Regions from separate parts of the Saccharococcus sp. Marseille-Q5394 genome, predicted to be linked through region 1. Evidence: a T-box and tRNA genes for the amino acid it is inferred to sense, from the RefSeq annotation. Region 1 holds a T-box; the other holds one or more tRNA genes.
The links. The T-box of region 1 lies ahead of alaS (alanine--tRNA ligase). A T-box ahead of a tRNA ligase gene usually reads a tRNA of that ligase, here a tRNA-Ala.

Region 1 (4,432 bases):
CATCGAGAAAGCGCTCCATTCACCTGCCATGATTTTGACAGGAGGACCCGGAACAGGAAAAACGACTGTCATCCGAGGTTTGGTAGAAGTTTATGCCGAGCTCCATGGCCTTTCACTCGACCCAAAACACTATGTTGAAAAAGAAGAGACCTTCCCAATCGTTTTAGCAGCTCCAACAGGGCGGGCGGCAAAAAGGATGTCCGAATCGACAGGGCTGCCGGCAATGACCATCCACAGGCTTCTTGGCTTCAATGGTCAGGAAAAGGATGATGCGGTCGGCAGGGAAGTGGAAGGGCGGCTCATCATCATCGATGAAATGTCCATGGTCGACACATGGCTTGCCCATCAGCTCTTGAAAGCATTACATGATGAAATCCAAGTCCTCTTCGTCGGAGACCAAGACCAACTTCCGCCTGTTGGTCCCGGTCAAGTATTAAAGGACATGCTTGATTCCGGAAAAATCCCAGTCGTAGAGTTGACCGAAATTTATCGCCAAAGTGCAGGGTCGACAATCATTGAGATGGCCCATATGATCAAAAATGCGAAATGGACTGATGATGTCACTCGAAAAACGACGGATCGGTCTTTTATCAAGGCAAGTGGGGACCAGATACTAGAGGTCGTAGAACAAGTCGTAAAAAACGCCGTTTCGAAAGGCCATCATATTAAAAACATCCAAGTGTTGGCTCCTATGTATAAAGGGCCAGCCGGGATCGATGGATTGAATAAGATGATCCAGCATATGGTCAATCCGCCGGGACCCGATCGGAAAGAAGTCGCCTTTGGGGATGTCGTCTATCGAATCGGCGACAAAGTGCTGCAACTTGTCAATCAGCCCGAAAGCAATGTGTTCAACGGAGATATGGGTGAAGTCATCTCCATTATCAAGGCGAAAGAAACCGTCGATAAAAAGGAAATGCTGATCGTTTCCTATGACGGCATCGAAGTTGAATATGAGCGCAACGACTTGAATCAAATTACGCTCGCCTATTGCTGCTCCATCCATAAGTCGCAAGGAAGTGAATTTCCGATTGTCGTCATGCCGATTGTCCGCGGATACAGGAAAATGCTCCGGAGAAATCTTTTATATACGGGAATTACGAGAGCTAAAAACTTCCTGATACTTTGCGGAGAGCCGGAAGAATTCAAAATCGGCATTAACCGGACAGATGAACTTGAACGGCAGACGACATTGAAAGACCGCTTGCGGAAGGAATCCACTATCGAAAACCAGGAAGAAACCGTGGAAGCCCCACTAAATAGGGGCCATCAAAACGAAACGAGTGAATCCACTGACAGGATGCCTGAAAGCCAGAAAGAGTATAGGCTCACGATGGAGACAATCCTTGGAATCGACCCGATGATCGGGATGCAAGACGTCACACCTTATGATTTTTCGGAAGTCATGGATTGACATAGTAGCATCAATTCCCTATAATCCAAAGTATCATATGAAATTCGATGACGGAGAAAGTACGCTGACTACCATGTTCAGAAAGGAATCCCAAGGCTGCAAGGATTCCCATGGCCGTTTGACGGAAAGCTACTCCTGAGAGCAACTAACACTTGCCGTTAGCCGCGTTATGGCTTCTTGAGATACCGGCTTTCCGCCGGTAAATTAGGGTGGTACCACGAAAAATCTTCGTCCCTTGTACAGGGGCGGGGATTTTTTTATTTGTATCGATGGATTATTTAAGGAGGAATAACATTGAAAAAATTAACAGCATCTGAAATTAGAAAAAAGTTTCTTGATTACTTCAAAGAGCACGGCCATAGCGAAGAGCCATCAGCACCTCTAGTGCCAATCGACGATCCTTCACTTCTTTGGATCAACAGTGGTGTCGCAACACTGAAAAAATACTTTGACGGACGTGTCGTCCCGACAAATCCACGAATCGTCAACGCACAAAAGTCCATTCGTACGAATGACATCGAAAACGTAGGGAGAACTGCACGCCACCATACATTCTTCGAAATGCTCGGGAACTTCTCGATCGGTGATTACTTCAAAGAAGAAGCGATCATCCGCGCATGGGATTTCCTGACGAATGAAAAATGGATCGGCTTTAACCCAGAGTTGCTGTCAGTTACTGTACACCCGGAAGATGAAGAAGCATACGCAATTTGGAGAGACAAAATTGGCATACCAGAAGAGCGCATCATCCGTTTGGAAGGGAACTTCTGGGATATCGGAGAAGGTCCGAGCGGTCCGAACTCGGAAATATTCTATGACCGCGGTCCGTCATTCGGCGATGATTTTTCAGATCCGGAACTATATCCAGGCGGCGAAAACGACAGATACCTGGAGATTTGGAACTTAGTATTCTCCGAGTTCAACCATAATCCGGACCATACGTATACGCCGCTTCCAAAGAAAAACATCGATACAGGGATGGGGCTTGAGCGGATGGCTTCTGTCATCCAGGAAGTGCCTACGAACTTTGACACGGATTTGTTCATGCCAATCATCCATTCCGTGGAAAAAGTGTCCGGCGAAGCGTACGGAAAAGATGATGTGAAGGACACGGCGTTTAAAGTAATTGCGGACCATATCCGGACAGTTGCGTTCGCAATCGGCGATGGAGCATTGCCATCCAATGAAGGAAGAGGATACGTCCTCAGAAGACTATTACGTCGTGCTGTGCGCTTCGCAAAACAATTGGGCATCAATAAGCCATTCATGTATGAACTCGTCCCTGTCGTCGGGGAAGTGATGCAAGACTTCTACCCGCAAGTCAAAGATAAAGAAGCATTCATCATGAAGGTCGTTAAAAATGAGGAAGAGCGTTTCCATGAAACACTAAATGAAGGAATGGCGATTTTGAATGGCGTTATCGATAAAGCGAAGGCAGCTGGAAATCCGGTCGTATCTGGCGCAGATGCATTCAAACTATACGATACGTACGGCTTTCCATTTGAGCTGACAGAGGAATTTGCGGAAGAGGCGGGGGTTACCGTCGATCGCGCTGGATTCGATGATGAGATGGATAACCAACGGAAACGCGCAAGAGCTGCACGACATGACGTAGATTCAATGCATGTCCAATCGGAAGTGCTTGGCAACATTCAAGTAAAAAGCGAATTCATCGGATATGATCATCTGTCCTGCGACACAAAAATCGCTGCCCTATTGCATAATGGCGAATTGGTTGCACATGCTTCTGAAGGCGATGAAATCCAGTTCATTCTTGATCGCACACCTTTCTACGCGGAAAGCGGCGGACAGATTGCCGATATAGGAACTGTCTCGAGCGATACATTCGTCGTTGATGTGAAAGATGTCAAAAAGGCTCCGAATGGTCAGCATCTGCATACTGCGGTTGTTCGTTCAGGTGAAATTACTGACAACGCGGAAGTCTTTGCTGAGGTAGATGCGGAATCGCGTAAATTGACAATCAAAAACCATACAGCTACACATCTGCTTCATCAGGCTTTGAAAACAGTTCTTGGGGAGCACGTTAACCAGGCTGGCTCTTATGTCGGCCCTGACCGTCTCCGTTTCGACTTCTCTCACTTCGGGCAGGTGACAAAGGAAGAACTGGAACAAATCGAAGAAATTGTTAATGCAAAGATTTGGGCTGATATTCCTGTCCAGATCGAACAGAAACCGATTAATGAAGCAAAAGAGATGGGCGCCATGGCATTATTCGGTGAGAAATATGGTGACATTGTCCGTGTCGTTTCAGTCGGGGATTACTCAATTGAATTATGCGGCGGATGCCATGTGCCTGCAACATCAACAATCGGGATCTTTAAGATCGAATCGGAAGGTGGCATTGGAGCAGGGACTCGTAGGATTGAAGCGGTGACAGGCCAAGAGGCGTATCATTCCTTTAAAAAGGAAGAGGCGCTTGTAACGGAAGCAGCTGCATTATTGAAATCCAATCCGAAAGATGTCGTTACAAAAGTCAGCTCCATCTTGTCGGAGATGAAAGAGCTTCAACGGGATAACGAATCGCTCTCAGCGAAGCTTGGAAACAGTCAACTCACTGATATCCTCACAACTGCACAGCAGATTGACGAAGTAACGGTGCTTTCGGCTAGGGTCGATGTAAAAGACAATAATGCTCTGCGTCAAATGATTGATGAATTGAAGCAGAAAGTAAGCAAAGGTGTAATTGTGCTCGGCTCTGCTGCTGATGGGAAAGTTCTACTGGCAGCAGGAGTGACGGAAGATTTGAAAAACGGGAACTTCCACGCCGGGAAGATCGTCAATCATGTAGCATCTCTTTGTGGTGGTAAAGGCGGAGGCCGTCCCGACATGGCGATGGCAGGTGCGAAGGATGCTTCTAAACTTGATGAAGCACTTCATTCCGTGTATGATTATGTCAAATCCGTTTAAGTGGAAATGGAAGTCGGGTATAGAGTTAGTGGGAAAGGTATCCGATTTGCTAACGGACGATTGGAAAGCGGGGTGTCGACTATGAATTCA
Region 2 (4,432 bases), 1.0 Mb from region 1:
GATCGCGGCTGCAAAAGAGGCGAATGCGCATAGCTTCATCTCAAGGCTTGAAAACGGGTATGATACCATCCTGACAGCGGATGGCGGCGAAATTTCACAAGGACAGAAGCAATTGCTCTCCATCGCAAGGGCGCTCGTCGCAGACCCCGTCTTGCTATTACTCGACGAGGCGACAAGCAGCATCGACACCGTCACCGAACTCGCAATTCAGGAAGCGCTCGACAGGCTCATGGAAGGAAGAACGAGCTTCGTCATCGCCCACAGGCTGAACACGGTCCGGAAAGCCGACACTGTCTACGTCATGGATCAAGGCAAGCTCATCGAATCCGGCAGCCAAGAAGAATTGATCGAAAAACAAGGGGTTTATTATACGATGTTGAAGGACTCGAAGATTTGAACACAAAAACAGGCGGGGAACATTTTCCTCGCCTGTTTCATAATCATTTTCGATCTTCAATATCCATCTTCGTGCCATCGTCAAAGTCGATTTCCAAATCGAACTTCGTATACGTGTCTATTCCAAACCACTCCATAATCTTTGCTATGACGTCTTTTTCGTCCATACTCTTCCCTGTCACTACTTTAACGAAAAACGGATCCAGTTTATTGAAAGCTTCCTGATCCCTCAAATTCATACTAGCCAACTTATTCACATACTTGGCCTCATGACCTTTCGCTACTTCATACTCCACGTCAATGACATCTTTCCCATCGACCTCTATCTCCAAGTCGAATTTATTGAAGCCGTACCCGTCCCCTGTATTCAACGTGTCGCCTGACTGATCATTTTCATAGATAAGCGTAGCATCCTCCCGTTTAGGATTATCCGCATTTTTGCCCCCATTTCCGCACGCGCCCAAGACGAGCACGATAGCTAAAAAGAGCATGACGATCTTCATATTGTTCCTCATGATCGCAAACCTCCTGTTGTAGTCTTCTGTTCAGTAATTTCCTTCATTACGCAAAATTAAACACAAAGGCAATTTCGGAGGAATCGCGACATGAGGTAGGGGAGGAATGGGAGCTGTCCGCAAGCATTTATTTAAATCCGCTGGAATTGTGGTTAAGTGGTGATGAAAATGGCTTGAGTGGTGATAAAAGATGTTTAAGTGGTGATTACGATGGCGTGAGTGGTGATAACCAGCGTCCAAGCGGTGATAAAGTACTGTCGACCGGTGAAAACCTATTTTATGGCGTAGGGGAATGGGTGAGTTTATGCTAATCGGTGGTAAACTCGTCCGAATCGGTGGTAACGTGTCGAGAAACGGTGATAAACTCGTTCGAATCGGTGATAACACCCGTCAATTCGGTGATAACCACTTTTGACGCCATAAAAAAACAACCGGCGTTTTCGCCAGTTGTTCCTATCTACCATTTCGCGCGGTGGTCTTCCGCGCAGCCGAGCATTTGCCGGATTCTGAGCGTCGAACCGTCGTGCAGTTTGACGCCTCCGTTGAAATAGCCGACAAGTTGGTTGACGTTCGTTTGTACAAGCTGTGCATTCGTCTTTGATTTTCGTTCGAAAAATGGAGAGAAAGTCAAATTTACATCGTCGGAAAACTTTGTCCCGATATGCCAAGGACGCATGTAATTGTCTTTGTCGTACGTGAAGATGACATCCTCATGCAGTTTCGTCATGACGCCGTCCACAAACACCGCATTTTCCGTCATGCCCGTACCGTCAGTCCATTTACCGCCAAAATTCAGCCCGATCCGCCGACCGCCTAAACGCTGGGAAGCCATCGCCCAATTCCACTCCGCTTCGCGAGGCCAGACGCCGCGTCCGTAATCCAGCACTGCAAAGCTATAATCAGGATTGAAATCATAACGTTTCTCCCCGATCTTCACGAATCCCGTCGTCGGCAATGTATGATGTTTCGCTGTGAATTGGAACCGATCTCGGTTGCGGGGGATGACGACGTTCAACGAATCGTCCTCTTCCGGATGCGTAATATGCAGATCGGCATGGAGCACTTCATTATCAAAGTCCGGTATCGTCACAGATAGATGGGTTTCTCCTTGCAAATGGACCAGCTGAACTGAAATCCGCTCATTGACGAACTTTACACTGCCAAGTACGTCTTCAGGCATCTTCACCCTCCGCCCGACAGGAAGCACAACCTGCTTCTCATAGAAGCGCTGCGTCTCGTAATCGAGCATGTAGACGAAACAGACAGCTGCATAATCCATATGGCTGATCGCCGCTGAAAATAGAAGGTCCTCACCGAACACACACCAATAATTCCATTTCTTCTTCCGCATGAAATGGCCTTTCAGATTGCTTATAATGAACGGACGACGGGCAAATCCGATCGCTTCGGGATTCAGCATCCCTTTCTGATCGCACAGAAACACCGTATCCTTCAGTTCTTTTTCTGCATGTTGCAAGGAGATCTCCCCCATCTATTGTCTTTTTTCTATGACATGTTATAATCTATATTGTAGCAGATTTACGGGGCATTAGCTCAGCTGGGAGAGTGTCACGCTGGCAGTGTGAAGGTCACCGGTTCGAGCCCGGTATGCTCCATTTTAGGAAACCTCATCAAATTAACTTTTGATGAGGTTTCTTTTTTATTTCAGTTGGTCAAATATCTTGTTGTCGTGCTACGTGTGCCCGATTGAAGAAAGGGAGATGAAAAAGTGGAGGGTATGGTATTTCAAATAAGAAATGAACACGGCAAACAGTTGTATGAAATTTTGGAGGGTATTTCAGAATCTTCTTGGTATTGGTCGATAGTCCCGGAAGAATCATATTACTCAAGTAGTAATAACTTAAATGATTTTCGTTCGTCATTATTCTCAGAATCCGAAACAATAATGGATGGCAAATCATTCATGAAGCACATTTCTAAAGAAGATTACTATTTAATATTTGCGGATATTAAAGCCTTTCCTACTTTAGAAAGCATAATAACTATTAATAATGAAACGGATTTCATGAAAAGTTCCTGCAAACTAGGGCTTATAGTGGTTGATTCAGTACAAGTAATTATATATTCACGAGAAAAACAAATTCTCCTGGATATTTCAGAGCGTGCCGAATCCTTGGGTTATAGAGACATCCGATTCTTGAATAACAAAGATACAATTTCAGCCGTGTGGGGATGGATGTAGTAACAGAAAGTGACCATTGGTGGAGCAATAACAAGGGGCACAGTAATGAATAATAAGTTTATGAACGGGGATGGTATCAGTTAACTTGCGATATCTTCTCCGTTCTTTTATTTGTAATTGACATGACACCATTAAGTGTCTTATTATAAGGACACCAAACAGTGTCTAATTCACACATGAGGAGGGGAGGATTTTGATTACTACTGACCAAGAGCGCGACGTTTTTGTAGCGATTGCAGATCCGACTAGACGAAAGTTAATAAGGTTACTGGCAGGTTCAGAGGAGATGGCGCTATACGAATTAACCGCTCATTTTCAAATGGGGCGTACTGCAGTTTCTAAACACTTGGCTATCCTCAAGGAGGCTGATTTAGTAAGGAATCGTAAAATCGGCAGAGAAACAAGGTATCGATTAAATGCAGCTCCCTTACAGGAAGTTAAAGATTGGTTATCTTTTTATGAGGAATTTTGGAATGAAAGAGCGGCAATACTTAAGAATATACTGGAGGAATAGACTATGGCTGATTTAGCATTAGATTTTCAATTCAAGAGTCCCGTTAATAAAGTATGGGATGCCTTAACGAATTCAGAAACACTTGCAAAATGGGTAATGGAAAATAATTTCAAACCGATCGTAGGATACAAATGTCAGTTTCGTAATGAGGCAATCGGTTTAGTTGTAGAGAGTGAAGTATTGGTAGTGGACGAGCCTAACAAGTTATCGTACACATGGGTCGGTGGGCCGATAAATACAATCGTCACATGGACGTTAAAGCAAGAGGGTGAAACTACACACTTACATCTTGAACATACCGGTTTTGAAGAAGAAAACCAGGCGGCATTCAATGGCGCGAAATATGGTTGGTCAAGTATGGTGGACAAGTTGAGTAAACTGTTAGGAGAAATGTAAATGGGCTTTTTTCAAGACGCAATAGCGATATTTAAAAAGAGGGATTTAGTATTCATTAAGAGCTACAAGGAATCAGAAAATGTGTATACGTTCCTATTTGAAAAAGAGAAGGATGTAACGTGGAAAGCAGGACAACATGGTTTGTTTACAATTACTCATAAGAAAATAAAAAATGGAACACGGCCAATTAGTCTGGCATCTGCTCCCTCGGAAGATATTGTTCAACTAACACTTGGTATTAATGATACGCCGAGTGAGTTCAAGAAGGCGATGTTAGAGCTGCAACCGGGCATGAAAATAAGGATGAGTGGGCCAGTAGGGTCGTTTTATTTAAAAGATGACAGTCCTACCATCCTAATCGCAGGTGGAATTGGGATTACACCATTTCGGTCGATGCTGAAACAGATC

Region 2: it encodes a tRNA-Ala, which carries the amino acid that the T-box ahead of alaS (alanine--tRNA ligase) is inferred to sense. The anticodon was not compared.

The regions. Positions count from the first base shown of each region.
Region 1 covers NZ_CAMPPQ010000001.1:823,379-827,810, reverse strand. The annotation lists gene OC538_RS04190 (ATP-dependent RecD-like DNA helicase) at 1-1,414, shown strand, start outside; T-box leader at 1,453-1,653, shown strand; gene alaS (alanine--tRNA ligase) at 1,709-4,342, shown strand; gene OC538_RS04180 (IreB family regulatory phosphoprotein) at 4,424-4,432, shown strand, end outside.
Region 2 covers NZ_CAMPPQ010000001.1:1,866,021-1,870,452, reverse strand. The annotation lists gene OC538_RS08990 (ABC transporter ATP-binding protein) at 1-397, shown strand, start outside; gene OC538_RS08985 (YusW family protein) at 441-911, opposite strand; gene OC538_RS08980 (hypothetical protein) at 1,204-1,326, shown strand; gene OC538_RS08975 (DUF2804 domain-containing protein) at 1,369-2,403, opposite strand; tRNA gene OC538_RS08970 (tRNA-Ala) at 2,455-2,527, shown strand; gene OC538_RS08965 (DUF2691 family protein) at 2,650-3,114, shown strand; gene OC538_RS08960 (ArsR/SmtB family transcription factor) at 3,308-3,628, shown strand; gene OC538_RS08955 (SRPBCC family protein) at 3,632-4,024, shown strand; gene OC538_RS08950 (FAD-dependent oxidoreductase) at 4,025-4,432, shown strand, end outside.